DNA from 3 places in the Rhizobium sp. P44RR-XXIV genome. Region 1 is predicted to be linked to each of the others. Evidence: riboswitches for the same ligand, from Rfam matches in the RefSeq annotation. Region 1 holds a riboswitch; each other region holds the start of a gene.
What was found. Region 1 has a riboswitch for cobalamin ahead of nrdH (glutaredoxin-like protein NrdH). Riboswitches for the same ligand answer to the same signal wherever they lie in the genome.
Positions count from the first base shown of each region.

Region 1 (6,169 bases):
AGGACGAGCCCGAACCAGAGAAGAAGTCATGGTTTTCATCGGCGTTCGGCGACAGCGCCGAAAGGATCGCCGGATTGACCTTGCAGGCCTCCGCCGGGAAGAGCGCCTCGTAGCCGAGGTTCATCAGCGCCTTGTTGGCGTTGTAGTGCAGGAATTTCTTCACGTCTTCGGTCAGACCGACACCGTCATAGAGTGACTCGGTGTACTTGGCCTCATTGTCGTAGAGCTCGAGCAGCAGATCGAAGGCGAAATCCTTGATCTCCTGCTTGCGCTCTTCCGGCTGCCGGTCCAGCTCGCGCTGGAACTTGTAGCCGATATAGTAGCCATGCACGGCCTCATCACGGATGATGAGGCGGATCATGTCGGCGGTGTTGGTGAGCTTGGCACGGCTCGACCAGAACATCGGCAGATAGAAGCCCGAATAGAACAGGAAGCTTTCGAGGAAGACGCTTGCGACCTTCTTCTTCAGCGAGTCGCCGGATGCATACTGCTCCATGATCAGCGTTGACTTGCGCTGCAGGAACTCGTTCTCCTCAGACCAGCGATAGGCATCATCAACGTCAGGCGTGGAGCACAGCGTCGAGAAGATAGAAGAATAGGACCGCGCATGCACGGCCTCCATGAAGGAGATGTTCGACAGCACGGCTTCTTCATGCTGCGTGGCGGCATCGGCCATCAGCTTCACCGAACCCACACCGTTCTGGATAGTATCGAGCAATGTCAGGCCGGTGAAGACGCGGATGGTGAGCTGCTGCTCTTCCGGCTTCAGGGTCGCCCAGGACGGAATGTCGTTCGACAGCGGCACCTTTTCCGGCAACCAGAAATTTCCGGTCAGGCGGTTCCAGACTTCGAGATCCTTGTCGTCCTCAATGCGGTTCCAGTTAATGGCACGGATACGGCTTACCGGCTTGAATTGCATGTTCACGGGAATGTCCTTTTTCAAACCGGAAATCAAAGGGCGCAGGAAACGCAGCCCTGCACCTCGGTGCCGGACAGCGCCATCTGACGAAGGCGGATGTAGTAGATGGTCTTGATGCCCTTCTTCCAGGCGTAGATCTGCGCCTTGTTGATATCGCGCGTGGTCGCGGTATCGCGGAAAAACAGCGTCAAGGACAGTCCCTGATCGACATGCTGGGTGGCCGCCGCATAGGTGTCGATGATCTTTTCCGGTCCGATCTCGTAGGCGTCCTGATAGTAGTCGAGATTGTCGTTGCTCATGAAGGCGGCTGGGTAATAGACGCGACCTATCTTGCCTTCCTTGCGGATCTCGATCTTGGAGACGATCGGATGGATCGAGGAGGTCGAATGGTTGATGTAGGAGATCGAACCAGTCGGCGGCACGGCCTGCAGGTTCTGGTTATAGAGACCGCCCTTCATCACGGACTGCTTCAGTTCCGCCCAATCTTCCTGCGTCGGGATGGCAATGCCGGCCTTTTCGAAGATCTCGGCGACGCGTTCGGTCGCAGGCACCCACGCCTGATGGGTATATTTGTCGAAATAGTCGCCGGAGGCATATTTCGAATTCTCGAAGCCCTTGAAGCTCTGTCCGCGTTCGACCGCGAGGAGATTCGAGGCGCGGATGGCGTGATAGGTCACCGTGTAGAAATAGATGTTGGTGAAATCGACACCCTCTTCCGAGCCGTAGAAGATGCGCTCGCGGGCGAGATAGCCGTGCAGGTTCATCTGGCCGAGGCCGATGGCGTGACTGTCATCATTGCCCTTCTCGATCGAAGGCACCGACGAGATGTGGCTCATGTCGGAGACCGCCGTCAGCGCACGGATCGACATTTCGATCGTCTTGCCGAAATCCGGGCTGTCCATCGCAGCGGCAATATTGAGCGAGCCGAGGTTGCAGGAGATGTCCTTGCCCAAATGGGTATAGGAGAGGTCTTCGCTATATTCGCTGGCTTCGCTGACCTGCAGGATTTCCGAGCACAGATTGCTCATGGTGATGCGGCCGGCAACCGGGTTGGCACGGTTCACCGTGTCCTCGAACATGATGTAGGGATAGCCGCTCTCGAACTGGATCTCGGCGATCACCTGGAAGAAGTCGCGCGCCTTGATCTTCTTCTTGCGGATGCGGCTGTCGGCCACCATCTCGCGGTACTTTTCGGTCACCGAAATTTCCGTGAACGGCACGCCATAGACCCGTTCCACATCATAAGGCGAGAACAGATACATATCGTCGTTGTTCTTCGCGAGCTCGAAGGTGATGTCGGGAATGACCACCCCGAGCGACAGCGTCTTGATGCGGATCTTCTCGTCGGCATTTTCGCGCTTGGTATCGAGGAACCGCATGATATCAGGGTGATGGGCGTTGAGATAAACCGCACCTGCACCCTGCCTGGCGCCAAGCTGGTTGGCGTAGGAGAAGGAGTCTTCGAGCAGCTTCATCACCGGGATGATACCGGAGGACTGGTTCTCGATGTGCTTGATCGGCGCACCGGCCTCGCGAATATTGGTGAGAGACAGCGCCACGCCACCACCGCGCTTGGAAAGCTGCAGGGCGGAATTGATGGCGCGGCCGATCGACTCCATGTTGTCTTCGACACGCAGCAGGAAGCAGGAAACCAGCTCGCCGCGCTGCTTCTTGCCGGCATTGAGGAAGGTCGGCGTCGCCGGCTGGAAGCGGCCGGAGATGATTTCGTCCACCATATTGTGGGCAAGCTGCTCATTGCCGCGCGCCAGCGCCAGCGCAACCATGCAGACGCGGTCTTCATAGCGCTCCAGATAGCGCTTACCGTCGAAAGTCTTCAGCGTGTAGCTGGTGTAATATTTAAAAGCGCCGAGGAACGTCGGAAAACGGAACTTCTTCGCGTAAGCGTGATCGAAGAGATCGCGCACGAAATTGAACGAATATTGGTCCAGCACTTCCTGCTCGTAATAGCCCTCGGTCACCAGATAATCGAGCTTCTCCCGCAAGTTATGGAAGAACACGGTGTTCTGGTTGACGTGTTGCAGGAAATACTGCTTGGCCGCCATGCGGTCTTTGTCGAGCTGGATCTGCCCCTGCTCGTCATAGAGGTTCAGCATGGCGTTGAGCGCGTGATAGTCCAGTGCCGTTTCCGTGGCCTTTGCTGGCCGGTCGAGCGTTAGCGTGTCCAAAATCGTTCCAATCCGTGTCTGACATTCACGACATCATCGTCCGTACCCAGCAGCTCGAACCGGTAGAGGTACGGCACCTGGCATTTGGTGGAGATGATGTCGCCGGCGATACCGAAGGTCGCCCCGAAGTTGCTGTTGCCCGCGGCAATGACACCGCGGATGTTTGAACGGTTATTCGCATCATTGAGGAAGCGGATAACCTGCTTGGGCACGGCACCCCTGCCACCTTCACCACAATAGGTAGGGACAATGAGAACGTAAGGACGGGCCACTCGGAGCTCTTCTCCCGCATTGAGAGGAATGCGAGCGGCCGACAAGGCGAGCTTGGCAACGAAGCGATGGGTGTTCTCGGATCTGCTGGAGAAATAGACGATCTCGCCCACCGCCTGGTTCCTCAGGCGAGAGAGCTGATCATGTCAGGGCGGAAACCGGCCCAATGCTGCTCGCCGGCGATGACAACCGGTACCTGACGATAGCCGAGGCCCTGCACGAGCTCATAGGCTTCACTATCGGTGGACACGTCAATGATGGTGTAATCGATACCCTGGCGATCGAGAGCGCGGGTCGTCGCGGTGCATTGGACGCAGGCGGGCTTGCTGTAGACGGTAATGCTCATTGGATATCCTCGTATAGTGATAGGCGTGCAGATGCGTTCGGGCATTAGTCGATGCCCGTGTTGCAGGATGAAAAATGGAGACGGATGCGGTCGAAGACTGGCCGGTTAGAGGGCCGTCACTCGCGTAGCCGGTTATCGGTACTCAAAAACATGGACTTCACCCCGAAGTTATTCTTGCGGGATCTTCGCGGGAGCGAGGGTAACAGCAATCATGCCGCACAGATCCACGCTCGCCATCCGGACACCCCGCCCGTGGACGTTATGCTCGAGGCAGGTCTCCTGGCTCGCGGGTCGCAGCATTCAATCTCGCCTTCCCAAGACACAAGTGTCTCAGTGGCCATGTCGAACGAACGCTCGCCGCTCACAGTTGCGGGGGCAGCTCCGGCTTTGCAATCATCATGACCGCCGACCGAATTCCCGTCTTAGCCTCCAATCCTTGCGAATCGAAGGAACCTCGAACACTATATATAGTATATGAGGTTAAAATTGCGTCAACTGGTTCCGCGCGCCGCCACGGATTTCAATGTTGATAATATGTGGATAGCACCACCAAACCCTGCATCTGCAGGGCTGGACAACCGTGACGTTACTTTATAACAATTTCTATGTAATGTTATTACATAAAGGATCATTCATGTCCCGCTCCAATCCCGGTACTCTCCTTGCGGCCTCGTCGTTGGCCTGCGCATTGCTGTTTCCATTTCCGTCCGTCGCAGATGAAGAAAGCAAGACGGAACGCTGGAGATTATTCATCGCCGATCATAGCCTACCCGTCGTCCATGTCGTAGACCTCGAGAGCGGCAAGGAAATCAGCCGCTTCGACATCGACGGATATGCCGCACTTTCGCTGAGCCAATCCGGCAGGACAGTCTTTGCCGTACAGGGCGAAAAGAATGTGGTGCACGCGCTAGACACCGGCATATCGCTTTCCGACCATGGAGAGCATCGTGATATCGAGCTTTCCGATCCGAAATTGCGCTCGACGGTAATCAAGGGCGAAAAGCCTGGTCACGTTGTCACCCACGGCGACGATGTGGCGATCTTCTACGATCGCGGCGGTAAATTCGATCTCCTCTCGGAAGCCGACCTCACCAGGGACAAAGCCGACATCCGTGCATTCGGCACCACTGCCGCACATCACGGCGTTGCTGTCGCGATGGGCAGCCATCTCCTGGTGTCAGTGCCGAATATGGCCGCCCCCGTCAAGGATGGCGAATTGCCACCGCGCCTGGGCCTGCGGGTGCTCGACCGCAAAGGCGAGCAGGTCGGACAGGTGGAAACCTGCACCGGCCTACATGGTGAGGCGACATCCGCCCGGCTGGTTGCCTTCGGTTGCGAGGAAGGCGTCCTCGTCGTTCGCCCCGGCGGTATTGACGGCCCGAAGATCGAGATGCTCGCTTATGGTTCCGATATGCCGAAGGGCAAGGTCTCGACCTTGCTCGGCGGCACGTCCATGCAATTCTTCCTGGGCAATTATGGGGAACGGAACATTGTCCTCATCGATCCCGATAGTAAGGCCGAGCCCTACAAGCTGATCGAGTTGCCGACACGGCGTATCGACTTCGTGCTCGATGCGGCCGATCCACGCCACGCCTACGTCCTCACGGAAGACGGAAACCTGCATCGCATCGATGTGGTAGAAGGCGGCATCACGAAATCTGGAAACGTGACTGAACCCTACAGCAAGGATGGTCATTGGCGCGATCCGCGACCACGCCTCGCCATGGCAGGCAATCTCATCGCCGTTACCGATCCGCGCCATAGCTTGGTGCGTTTGGTGGATGGCGAGACGTTGAAGGAGATTCGCAGCATTCCCGTCGAGGGACAGCCCTTTGCAATTGTCGCGGCCGGCGGCTCCGGTGCAGTCCATTAAGGGCGGCGCGCAAGTAGTATCCACTCTATAAGAAGGGAGCCGGTCGCTCGGACCGGCTCTCCATTCCATCAAACAATGAGGAAATTCGAACCGGTGACCGCTTTAGGCGGTCCGCGCAGGAAACACGGCTTTCCAGGAAGCTTCCAAGCGACGCTTCAGCTCATATGACAGGGCACAGACTGCGAAGGTCGCAACCGCGATCGGTAGGAAAGACGATGCTGACAGCAGCCCTGCCCGATCCAGCTCATAGGCGATGAGCAACATGACCGTTTGGTGCAGCACATAATAGGTGAGAATTGCCTTGTTGAGATAACGGACAACGGCATTTTCGGACCTGCACCAAATTCTCGCATAGCCGAGAATCGCCACGATGGCACTCCATTGGAAGATGCCGCCGAACACTCTCCCCGTGGCCACACGCCAAATTTCGGGCGTATCCGACGGCAAGGCGGGAAAGAGCAATGTCAGACCGACCGCGCATACGACGGCCAGGATCATTGCCGGCCTTCGCATATGGACGATGGTATCCCAATAATCGTCGCGGCTTGTCATAATCGCGCCGAGCAGGAAGGACA
Region 1 is NZ_MPVZ02000029.1:370,798-376,966, reverse strand. It holds gene nrdF (class 1b ribonucleoside-diphosphate reductase subunit beta) at 1-925, opposite strand, end outside; gene nrdE (class 1b ribonucleoside-diphosphate reductase subunit alpha) at 952-3,105, opposite strand; gene nrdI (class Ib ribonucleoside-diphosphate reductase assembly flavoprotein NrdI) at 3,093-3,488, opposite strand; gene nrdH (glutaredoxin-like protein NrdH) at 3,500-3,721, opposite strand; cobalamin riboswitch at 3,973-4,193, opposite strand; gene BSK43_RS27790 (metallochaperone AztD) at 4,356-5,594, shown strand; gene BSK43_RS27785 (acyltransferase family protein) at 5,697-6,169, opposite strand, start outside.

Region 2 (6,169 bases), on a different contig from region 1:
GAAACGCCGCGGGTTAACGATCTCCCCCCTTGTGGGGGAGATGTCGCGAACGCGACAGAGGGGGTGCTGCACCCTCCACATCCACGAAAGCATCCCGCGCAATCGCCCGCTGCAGGCTCTGATCCCCACCCTCACCCAAGCCACGCGGCACGCGCGCCAAAGCCACCGTCAAATCCGTCAGCAACCGCCCGGATGGCGAGACGCCGAAAATGTGCAGGCCATCGCGGATCTGCATTTCCTTGAGGTCGCAAAGATAGGCGTCGAGTTTCTTTAACGCCTCATCCTCGCCTTCGCCCTTGGCAATGCCGGCATCCTGATCGAGGCCGATATCGGCGACGAGGTGCAAAATCTGCTTGCGCAGCAGACGAATGCGGCGCGGATCGCCGCCCGACGCCTCGTAATATTCGTCGACCAGTGCCTCCAGATCCTTCAACGGGCCATAGCTTTCGGCACGTGTCAGCGGCGGCGTCAAATGGTCGATGATCACAGCGCTGGTGCGGCGCTTGGCCTGCGTGCCCTCGCCGGGGTCGTTGACGATGAACGGATAGAGATTGGGCAGCGGCCCGAGGATCGCCTCGGGATAGCAGGTTTCGGAGAGCGCCAGCGCCTTGCCCGGCAGCCATTCGAGATTGCCATGCTTGCCCATGTGGATAACGGCATGGGCATCGAAGGATCGGCGCAGAAAAGCATAGAAGGCGAGATAGCCGTGCGGCGGCACAAGATCGGGAGAATGGTAGCTCTCCTTCGGATCGATATTGTAGCCGCGCGCCGGCTGGATGCCGACAAGCACATTGCCGAAGCGCGTGAATGGCAGGGCAAAGGAGCCGTCCAGGGCATAAGGATCTGCCTCGTGATCTCCCCAACGATCCGTAATTTCATCCTGAATCTGCTTCGGAAGCGATGAGAAGAAATCTTTGTATTCACTGAAGGAAAGCTTTTCGCGAACAACACGGCCGTCATGCCCTGAATTTGTAGGGCCATCCGCCAGATGCCGCATCAGCGCGTCACCATCTTCCGGCACGTCGGTTACAGGATAGCCTGCCGCCTGCATCGCCCTCAGAACTTCGATCGTGCGGCGGGAGTATCGAGCCCGACGCCGTTACCTAGTCGCCCGTCCCGGTTCGGGTAATTCGCCAGAACAAGCGCGACACGCCGGGCGGACGGCTGCGCATTGCGCAATCGAGCCCAGTTTGCGGCCAGCCGCGCCGTATAGCGCATGCGATCATCAAGCGGTTCGCTGGCAACAATGTTTGCCTCGACCCGCTCGTCGTAACGCGCCGCCGCCTTGAACGATACGGCACGGGCAAGCACGCGTCCGTCGACCTCTGGCAGCGCGACATTCATGCCGAGATCGCGCGCGGAAAGTCCCTGCGACGATGCCTCCCAGGCCTCTTTTGACGAAGCGGAGAAGATTGCCTGCAGGACGATCGCCTCGCTCGATTCCAAAACTGTCGGTTGGCGATCTGCACCTGGTGCAGACACCGCAAAGCCCGTGGTATTGACGACAACATCCGGCTTCAACTCGGCAAAAACGCTCTCCAGAATGCCGACCGAAACCGCATCCTTCAGGCTGTAAGCGAAGACCGGCAACGGCCGCATACCTTCGCCGATAAGCGCTTCGATCATCGCTTCGACGGGCCTGGTTTCACCGCTCTGTACAAGCGCACGATAGAAGGAGACCGCAATTGTCGGGGGTTCGAGTCCCTCCGGGACTACCATCCCCGCGTTGGAAAGGCTCCTCCACTCCTCGATCCCGATCGCACCTTTGCCCGGCCACCAGATGCCGGCCTTCATCAAGGGGGCGGCGGGCATCGGCTTCTCGGCGCCGGAAAGCATCGCCTCGGCATAGGCCAGAAACGCCCTGGAATTCGCCTCCCCACCCTCGATCAGATAGGACCAGAGCGCATTGAGATCATCGAGCGCGACATTGGAAAATGGCGTCAGCCCCGGATCGGGCTTTGAATCGCCCGGCAGCACGGCAATCGCCGCGCCGTAGCGCGCGGCGCAGGCATGCAGTGCCTCCAGCGCATAATGGAAATAGCTTGCACCTCCCAGTGCCCGCACGATGATCAGCTTCGCATGCCGCGCTGTCCGGTCGATATAGGTGTCGACCGACATCGGATGCTTGAGGCTCATCAGGCTCGCAAGCCTCAGGGAACGGCCACCCTGCCCGTGCGCCGCGGCAATCGCCGCGAGCTCGGTATCGGCGGCCGACAGGAAAAGGATATCACCTGGCGTTTGGCCGAGATCGATCGCCTCCTCACCGTCGCTGATCGTTCCCTTCTGGGCTAGCAGGAGATGCATGGCTTTGCCTTAGACCAGGGCCTCGATCGCCTTGCGCACGATCCCTTCGTCCATCTCATGCAGGCCGATGACGACCAGGCGCGTGGCGCGAGCCTCGCCGAGCGCCCAGGCACGATCGAAATAGGTATCGATGCGGCTGCCGACGGCCTGTAACTGCAGGCGCATCGGCTTGCCGGGCACGTCAACGAAGCCCTTGAGGCGCAGGACGTCATGTTCGGAAATCACGTCCTTCAGCGCTTCGGTGAAGGCAACCGGATCGGCAATGGGGCCGAGTTCGACGACGAAGCTGTCGAACTCGTCGTGATCGTGCGGCGTTCCGTCTTCATGCTCCAGCTCATGGTGCGATTTGCGGTTGGCAATATCGCCTTCCGTACCGATGCCGAGGCCGAGCAGGATTGCAGCTGGCACATCGCCATTCTTCGCCTCGATGATCGTCGGCTTGCGGACGGTGCGTGACGCGACTTCGGCACGAACGCGGCCGAGGCCGGCGACATCGATCAGGTCGGTCTTGTTGAGCACGATGAGATCGGCGCAGGTCAGCTGATCCTCGAACAGTTCCTCGATCGGGCTTTCGTGATCGAGCGAATCGTCTTCGACGCGGCGGGCTTCGACAGCATCGTGATCATCGGCAAAGCGGCCGGCGGCCACAGCGGCGCTATCGACCACGGTGATGACGCCATCGACGGTGACGTGGGTGCGGATATCAGGCCAGTTGAAGGCGGCGACCAGCGGCTGCGGCAGTGCCAGACCCGACGTCTCGATAACGATATGGTCTGGGCGGGATTCGCGCTCGAGCAGCTTCGTCATAGTCGGGATGAAATCGTCGGCGACGGTGCAGCAGATGCAGCCGTTGGTTAGCTCGATAATATCGTCTTCCGTGCAATTCTCCGCGCCGCAGCCCTTGAGCACATCGCCATCGACACCGAGATCACCGAATTCGTTGATGATGAGGGCAATCTTCTTGCCGCCTGCATTCTGCAAGAGATTGCGGATCATCGTCGTCTTGCCGGCTCCCAGAAAGCCGGTGATGACGGTGGCGGGAATCTTTTCCTGGTTCATATGGATCAACCCTTCATTTTCAGCGGCAATCCCGCTGCGATAAAATAAACTTCGGCACTCGCCGCCGCGACCATCTGGTGCAGTCGGCCGGCATGATCGCGAAATTCGCGCGCCATGCGATTTTCGGGCACGATTCCGAGCCCGACCTCGTTGGAGACGAGAACGAGCCGCGATCGTGCCTTCGGCAAAAATTCGGTAAGAGCGGCAAACTCGGTTGCCATATCCCGCTCGGCCATCATCAAATTGGTGACCCAGAGCGTCAGGCAATCCACCAGCACGGCGCGACCGTCGGCGTCGATCGCGGCCAGCCGCGCGACAAGATTGACCGGCTCCTCATGCGTCTGCCAGAGATCGCCACGGTCGGCGCGATGCTGCGCGATCCGATCGCGCATCTCGTCATCCCAAGCCTGCCCTGTCGCCACGTAGTGGCGCTCCAGCCCGGTGTCCGAAACCAGCGTTTCAGCGAATCGCGATTTGCCGGAGCGCGCGCCGCCGAGGACGAATGTGGCTTGGGAATTCAAAGCGGACATGCGTTGTTCTCGCTCGCAGCAGCGGGCAAAGGCGGAATCCGGCCAAATCCGAAAAAGGGGCGACTGCACGCCCAAAACTCGTTTCTCGCCATGACAACCTCCGTGCTGGCAGCGGAACCAATGTCCCTGGAAAGGCTCTGCGCCCGGCACGTATGGCAGGTCTCCTGGCTCGCGGATAGTGGTGCGACGGGGGCGGACCGAAACCGGTCGCCCCCGATCGTACACCAGCGGATCTTTCTCGCCTTCCCGGCAAGACATCATGAAAAGGCGGACGATTCGTAGACAATAGAGGCGTCCAACCCCGGTAGATCATGATGCCACACCAGTGGCTTTTCCGGCTTGACGTTGCTCCACCTGTTCGCACCATGCGAACCATCGGCGGGATGGCCATCAAACCGGACGAAAGACCCTGACCGCTCTACAGTCGCGGGGTCGGCTGTGATGAGAACGCCCGGCTTGGGTCCGTCCCGTCACATTCCCTTTTCATCCCATGCGGCAGATCGCCGCTCAGGAACCATTCGTTATGCCGGCAATGATTAGGCTTTCACTTAGTTCAAGTCAATCAACGACATGGATGCGACATTGCATGTTCCAGCCGCGAACTTGCCGCATAATCACTGAAAACGCCGGTCTTTTTGCCGCATTTCTTTGATGTTAGGAGTTTATAGAGGTTAAGCCCTCATCTTCTAGAAGAAACGTGTCGTCCGCTCCCAATGTTGCAGAAATTCCAACCCCGTCGCCTCGGCGTGTTCTCGGCCCTATTCGATCTTGGTCGATTTAGAGCATTACTGCGTCGTGGTGAGTTAGGACTCGTTTTCGCCGGCGCGCTCGTAGGCGTCGTATCCGGCTGCGCCGTGACGGCCATGAGCTTCGTCTCCCGCAAGCTGCACAGCCTCATCTACGGGATTACGGATTATGAACGCCTAAGCTCGGCGGCAGTGGCTATACCCGACAAGTCGGTGTTGCTGATAGCACCGGTGGCAGGCGGCATCATTCTCGGCATATTGCTCTACATTCTGTCCCGCACCCGCAAAAAACCGATGGTCGACCCGATCGAAGCCAATGCGCTGCATGGCGGGCGCATGTCGCTCACCGATAGCATCATCGTCGCCGTGCAGAACCTGATTTCGAACGGCTTCGGCGCCTCTGTCGGGCTTGAGGCCGGCTATACGCAGCTTGCCGCCGGCATCGCCTCGAAGTTCGGCTACAAGATGCAGATGCGCCGCGCGGACTTGCGTATGCTTGTCGGCTGCGGTGCGGCCGGCGCCATCGCCGCCGCCTTCAACGCCCCCTTGACCGGCGCCTTCTATGCCTTCGAGCTGATCATCGGCACCTATTCCATCCTGACCCTGACGCCTGTCGTTGTCTCCGCCCTGATATCGACGATGATCGCAAGGCTGCTCGCCGGCGACGATTTTGCCATCGATATCGGCCATTTCGGCGCAATCGTGCCGGCGGATTACCTGCCTGCTGTCTTACTCGGCGCCTTCTGCGCCGGCATCGGCATCCTGATCATGCAGGGCGTTGCCTGGGTTGAGGAACTGGCGCGCAAGAGTTCCATCGCGCCGCCCTTCCGCCCGGCGCTTGGCGGCCTGTTCGTCGGCTTGCTCGCCTTGATATCGCCTCAGGTTCTGTCAGCCGGCCATGGCGCCTTGCATCTCAATCTCTCCAGCGACGTCACCCTCTGGGCGCTGGTCAGCCTTTTCGTCTTGAAATCCCTCGCCTCGGCGGTGTCGATCGGTTCCGGCTTCAGAGGTGGTCTGTTCTTCGCGTCGCTGTTCATGGGCGCGCTGCTGGGCAAAATCTTTGCCTATTGCGCCCCCTATTTCGATCACGCCACGCTGACGCCGGTCGTCTATGCCGTGGTCGGCATGAGTGCGCTTGCTGTCTCGATCATCGGCGGCCCCTTGACGATGACCTTCCTGGCGCTGGAAATAACCGGCGACTTCCCGATCACCGCGCTGGTGCTGGCTGCCGTCATCACCTCTTCTCTCGTGGTGCGCACGACCTTCGGCTACTCTTTCGCCACATGGCGCTTCCATCTGCGCGGCGAAAGCATCCGCAGCGCCCACGACGTCGGCTGGATCCGCAACCTCACCGTGGCCCGCATGATGCGCCCCGATGTGCATACGGCTGACGTCGGAATGAGCATCGAGGAGTTCCGGAAGTCCTTCCCGATCGGCTCGGCGCAGCGCGTCATCCTGATCGACGAGAAGGAGAAATACTCCGGCATGGTGCTGGTGCCGGACGTCTATGCGAGCCCGGTCGAGAAGGAT
Region 2 is NZ_MPVZ02000028.1:483,587-489,755, reverse strand. It holds partial or broken gene cobN (cobaltochelatase subunit CobN) at 1-2,304, opposite strand, end outside; gene cobW (cobalamin biosynthesis protein CobW) at 2,314-3,363, opposite strand; gene cobU (bifunctional adenosylcobinamide kinase/adenosylcobinamide-phosphate guanylyltransferase) at 3,369-3,893, opposite strand; cobalamin riboswitch at 4,030-4,427, opposite strand; gene BSK43_RS19445 (chloride channel protein) at 4,607-6,169, shown strand, end outside.
Region 2: linked by a shared signal. The riboswitch ahead of cobU (bifunctional adenosylcobinamide kinase/adenosylcobinamide-phosphate guanylyltransferase) and the one ahead of nrdH (glutaredoxin-like protein NrdH) in region 1 are both predicted to bind cobalamin.

Region 3 (6,169 bases), on a different contig from region 1:
GCGACGACTTCAGTCAGCACCGAATTGGAAATGTCGATGCCGCCATGTTCCGAGGGCACGGATATTCCGAGCAGGCCGGATTGGGATAGAGCCTCGATTTCGTCATAGGGTAGAACGCGGTTGACGTCGCGATCGCTCGCCTGCTGGGCGAAGTTTGCGGCCAGGGACCGCGCGATATCGAGCGCTTCCTCTTCGCTTTGAATGCGATGCGCGGGCGGCCTGACGCGTTCGTGCAACTGCGAAACAGTCCCCATTCGTCACTCCATCGGCCGATGCTTCTGGCAAGGCAAATCGGTGCCATCTTAATTTCCATGGGTGTCGTGTACAACGGATTTTCTGCGCTTACGCATACCGCGCCGTTGGCCGTGATAGGCATCGAACGAACAAATTGTGAGCACTCGGCGGGATATTGCGCAGTGGTCGGCAAGAGATCCATAGCCACTGGGTGTTTGGCATCATGGCGTGGCCATCTGAGCGGCTGCTATCGTCCGGCTGAAAAGAAAGCACTTGCTAGCGGCGCGTTTTCGCGCTTTCATATACGACTAAATAAGTAGACTATAGCAATAATCCTGTTGCCCTTTTTTACAGGCGTCATTTGGGCAGCCGATTGCGGGCATCTGGTTTCGGACCGGAGTTGGACCCGCGTTAGCATCCTTCAGCAGCGGAATAGAAACCCGATTGAAAGGGATGCGCCGAATTTTGAGAACCGCTGTGGCTTCCGTGCGTTTCATGAACCGCAGCTTGGTGGCTGTCAGGTGCTGAACATCGGAGTTCAGGGTTTCGCAGGCAGTGCAGTGAAAAAGCCCAAGAAAGGCATGATCGACCACCTCTCGCTCCAGGAGTTGATATGACGGTTCAGGGATTATTTTCCGCGAAGGCGGATGTGGCGGGCAGGGGCTATGCGATGCCCCGCATTGCCGTTGTCGGGCGTGGTTTCTCCGGCATGATGATGGCGATCGCGCTGATGAAGACGGTGCGGTTTCCCTTTCATCTGCAGCTGTTCGATCCTAATTCCAGCGTTAGCGGCGGTCAGGCGCTGGCGTCCGGCCATAGCAGCGAAATCCTGAACAGCCGTGTTCGCGATCTTTCCGTCTCGGCGGGCGATCCAGACGATTTCAATCAATGGCTTAGCGCCAATGCGCCCTTCCGCAGCGCGGTTCCGGCAGCGATCCCGGGTTTTCTGCAGATCTTCGTGCCGAAGAGCATTTTCAGCGATTATGTCTATCAGCGATTTTCGGAGGCCTTCTCATCGCGACGGGATGTCACGGTGCAGGTCAGCAGCGAGCTGGTCTTCGGGGTTCGCCGTATTCGCGGCAATCGTTTCGTGGTGGACAGCGACGGGGCCGCGAATGCGCCGTTCGACATGGTCGTACTCGCTACCGGCTACGGCATGACCGACCAGCAATCACCGGCCAGCGACCTGGCGAACATTCCGACGACAGTGCGGGCGCGCCGCCTGGTGTCGCGGCCGCACACGATCCTGCTCGCAGCGGCCTGCGCGTCGTCGACCGGCTTCTGCAGATGCGCGACAATGGCTATACCGGCCAGATCTCCATCGTTTCGCGACGCGGTTTCCTGCCGCAGAGCCATACGCGCAACAATGCCGATCCGGTCTTTCCCGCCGACGAGATGCCCAATCAGCTGAGCGAGATCGTCCGTTTCATTCGCAAGGCTTGCGATGGTGCGGAAGCTAACGGTCAGAGCTGGCAATCGATCATGAACGGTCTGCGCAAGCATGCGCGCTCGCTCTGGCGCTCGCTGCCCGCAGGCCAGAAGCAGCAGTTCAATCGCCATCTTCGCGCGCTCTACGACAGCCATCGCAATAGGCTGCCCGAGGCGCTGCATGTTCGCCTGCAACAGGAGCTGGCCGAAGGCAACACCTTACTCAGGCGTGGCCACCTGATCCGCCGCACGCCGACCGGGTTGGTACTGAGGCCGGCCGGACGACAGGACACCGAGCAGCTCTATGCCGATGACGTGGTCGACTGTCGCTGCCAGTCAGCCGATCTCAGTGTTCCGCTATTGCGGAATCTGATCGAGGCCGGTCTTGCCGTGCCGGACGAACTCGGGCTCGGTCTTGCCGTCGAGGCGACGGGTGCGCTTGAGGTGGACGGCCGCACGACGGAAGGGCTTTTTGCCATCGGCCCGCTCGGGCTCGGCAGTCTTCCGGATATCGACCTGGTGCCGGAGATCGTGACGCAGGCCTATGCGGCCGCCGAAAGCATGGCGGAGCGTTTTCATCCGCAATGCAAGGCGGTGTAGCTGTTTCTTGAATGTCCAGATGAGGTCCGTCATTTCCAAAAGAGATGACGTTTCGGAAGAAAGCGACTTGTGATAAGTTATGTAATAACGTAACAAGAATGCTATTACTGTCGCCCAGGACAAACGAACATCGCCGTTGCCCGCTTCCGCTTTCTATGAGATGAATGCCGCAGATGGTGCTGCCGCCGGAGCAATCCGGCGGGTGGCTGAAAAGGGAACACGGTGCGGATTACACATCAGGGGCCAAAACCGTGGCTGCCCCCGCAACTGTAAGCGGAGAGCGCGTTCGCAGCATGCCACTGGCGTCAAGCCGGGAAGGCGCGAACGAGCTATGACCCGCGAGCCAGGAGACCTGCCATCGACGATATCAACCGCAACGGACGGGGTGTTCCGATGAAAATTCAGTGGTTGGGCGGGGACGCCATTGCGTCCGCTGGCCCTATATTGACTTTGCCTCCGGCGAGATCTCCGGGAGGCACTCCATGGACAATGCAAGAGAAACGACGCACCGGATCACCGTGTGCACCAGCTGCCGTCATGTCGGCAAGCCGTGCCGGCCGGGTCTCGATCTTTTGAAGCATCTGCAGGCGGCCATGGCCCAGGCTGGCGCGCTCTCCGATGATTTCAGCCTTGAAGGCAGCGTCTGCATGGCAGGCTGCGAACGGCCCTGCACGGTCTCCTTTCAGGCGACGGCGAAAGCAACGTACCTCTTCGGTGACATCGAGGACGGTGCGGACATCGGTGCGCTCGTCTCCTTCGCGCAGCTCTATCGCGACCGGCCCGACGGACTGACGCGTGAGAGCGAACGTCCGAGGACGCTTGGGGGCAAGACTTTGGCGCGCATTCCCGCCGCCATCGTCTCGGCCGAGCGTCAGTCGGTATCGCTGCAGTAGGAGGTGACCATGCCGGAAGGAAGCGCAAGACTCGACGCTGAGGGCGTCACCTGGGGTGTCCAAAAAGGCATGCCCATCATCAGCGGTATCACTTTGTCCATTGAAGCCGGTGGTCGATTGGCCATCATCGGCCCAAACGGCGCCGGCAAGTCGACGCTGCTGCGTTGCCTCTATCGCGGTCTCAAACCGCATCGCGGCAGCGTGCGCCTTGATGGCGTCGACCTCTGGTCCCTCGGTCCACGGCAGGCGGCACAGCGCATCGCCGTCGTGCCGCAGGAGACGCCGAGCGATTTTCCCTTCAGCGTGCGGGACGTGGTGCTGATGGGCCGCATTCCGCACCGCAAGGGCATGGCGCGCTGGAGCGAGCGCGATCATGAGGTAACAGTGAATGCGCTTGCGCGCCTGGAGCTGGATAGCCTGGCGTCACGGCAGTTCATTTCGCTTTCCGGCGGCGAGAAGCAGCGGGCGCTGATCGCCCGTGCTTTGGCGCAGGAGCCGGAGCTGATCATTCTCGACGAGCCGACCAACCATCTCGATATCCGTCACCAGCTGGAGATACTCGAGCTGCTGAAAGGTCTTGGCCGGACGATCATCACCACGCTTCACGATATCAATCTGGCCGCCGATTTCGCCACGCATGTCGCCGTGCTCGATTGCGGGCGGCTTACGGGGCATGGCCAGCCTGACGATGTCCTCACCGTGGAACATATTTCTTCCGCATTCCGTGTCGGTGCCAGCCTGCATCAGGCTGATCGCGGCGACAGCAGGCGCTTCTCCTTTTCCCTCAGATAATTCGATCATTGGAGTCATTGATGTTTTCTCGTTTTTCCCTATCCGCCGCCGCCTTGCTGGTGGGCACATTTCTCGCGGGCGCAGCAATGGCCGAACCGGTCACCGTGCGCAGCTGCAATCGCGATGTCACCTTCGACAAGGCCCCGGAGCGGGCGGTTTCGAATGACGTCAACCTGACGGAAATGATGCTGGCCCTGAAGCTTCAGGACCGCATGGTCGGCTATACCGGCATTTCCGGCTGGAAGACCCTGGACGAGAAGCTGCGCGACGGCGTCAAGGAACTCCCTGAATTGTCGCCGAAATATCCGAGCAAGGAAGTGCTGCTCGGCGCCAATGCTGACTTCTATTTCGCCGGCTGGAACTATGGCATGAAGGTCGGTGGCGAGGTCACGCCGGAAACGCTGGCGCCCTTCGGCATCAAGGTCTACGAGCTGACGGAATCCTGCATCTTCGTCATGCAGAAGAACAAGCCGACCATGGACGACATGTTCGTGGATCTGCTCAATCTCGGCAAGATCTTCCGTGTCGAGGATAGGGCGGAAGCACTGGTGGCGAGCTATCGCAAGCAGCTCGCCGAGATCCAGGCAAAGATCGGCCATGTCGACAAGCCGACCCGCGTTTTCGTCTATGACTCCGGCGAGGAAAAGCCGTTCACATCCGGTCGCTACGGTATTCCGACAGCGTTGATCGAAGCCGCAGGCGGGATCAACGTCATGGAGGACGTCGAGAAGAGCTGGACGGAGGTTTCCTGGGAGCCGGTCATCGAGAAGAACCCGGAGGCCATCGTCATCGTCGATTATGGTCAGGTGACTGCGGCGCAGAAGATCGCGTTCCTCAAGGGTAATCCGGCTTTCAAGAATATCGATGCCGTCAAGAACGACCGCTTCGTCGTGTTGCCCTATGTCGAGGCGACGCCGGGGCCGCGCAATATCGAGGCCATTGCGACCCTGGCAAAGGCGTTTCATCCGAACGCGATGTGATTGTCGCCAATGCAGGTCCGTCCAGTCCATCAGTGGGCGGATCTCTTTTTACAGATTTGAATATGCGCCTCAGCTCTCCATTCTCATTCCATTGCTCGCTATCGGCCTTGTCCTGTCGATCACCGCCGGGGTCTCGCTCGGGGCCGCGCCCATTCCATTTTCGACCGTGTGGTCGATCGTCGGCAATAAACTGCATGCAGGCATGTTTATTGTCGGATGGTCGAAGGGCCAGGAGAGTATCGTCTGGGATGTGCGCTTTCCGCGCGTCATACTGGCGGCGCTGGTCGGGGCGGGGCTTGCCGTCACCGGCGCCGTGCTTCAGGCCCTGACGCGCAATCCGCTGGCGGACCCGCATCTTCTCGGCGTTTCCTCAGGGGCAGCATTCGGTGCCATTCTGGCATTGCTGCATACCGGGCTGATCCTCGGCCTGTTGACGGTGCCGTTGTTTTCTTTCGCGGGCGCGCTGCTCGCGACTGGGGCAGTCGGCCTCACCACGCATCTGACGCGATCCCAATCGGCAGACAGGTTGGTCCTTTCAGGGGTGGCTGTCGCTTTCGTCTTTACCGCGCTCGGCAATCTGCTGATTTTCCTGGGCGATCCGCGGGCGACTAACACTGTGGTCTTCTGGATGCTCGGCGGATTGGGGTTGGCGCAATGGCAGCACCTCGTCTATCCGGCCGGCATATTGTTCTTCTGCCTCGTGTTGCTTATTCCAAAGGCGAGGGAGCTGAATGCGCTCGCCATGGGCGATGAGACGGCAACGACGCTGGGCATAGCGGTCAAGCAGTTCCGGCTGCTATTGTTTGTCACCACGGCCTTGCTGACGGGCGTAATGGTCGCGTTTTCCGGCGCTATCGGTTTCATCGGGCTTATGGTGCCGCATTTCGTGCGTCTGATTGCTGGTGGCGACAATGTTCGTGTCGTGCCGCTGAGTGCTGTCTTCGGAGCGTTGATCCTGATCTGGGCGGATATCGTCGCGCGCTTGATCATGGCGCCGGAAGACATGCCGATCGGCATTGTCACCGGACTGGTCGGCGGCATAGCCTTCATCCTGATCTTGCGAAGGGGCCAGAGCTAAGCGAGGCCATTGCCAAGATACTTCGGCGGCCTATTTCCCGCAGGCGATGCACGATGCTTGCGGGGTCGGCGAGGTGAAAATGGACGGTGTACGGCCTTGGACGGGGCGATAGAGCCTGATAAGGCGGGAAATGCCTTTGTGTCGCCTTTCTTTGTCTTACAAGG
Region 3 is NZ_MPVZ02000028.1:447,532-453,700, forward strand. It holds gene BSK43_RS19280 (SfnB family sulfur acquisition oxidoreductase) at 1-254, opposite strand, end outside; gene BSK43_RS19285 (hypothetical protein) at 543-827, opposite strand; partial or broken gene BSK43_RS19290 (FAD/NAD(P)-binding protein) at 848-2,262, shown strand; cobalamin riboswitch at 2,420-2,637, shown strand; gene BSK43_RS19295 (DUF1636 domain-containing protein) at 2,745-3,155, shown strand; gene BSK43_RS19300 (ABC transporter ATP-binding protein) at 3,165-3,947, shown strand; gene BSK43_RS19305 (ABC transporter substrate-binding protein) at 3,968-4,927, shown strand; gene BSK43_RS19310 (iron ABC transporter permease) at 5,019-6,005, shown strand.
Region 3: linked by a shared signal. The riboswitch ahead of BSK43_RS19295 (DUF1636 domain-containing protein) and the one ahead of nrdH (glutaredoxin-like protein NrdH) in region 1 are both predicted to bind cobalamin.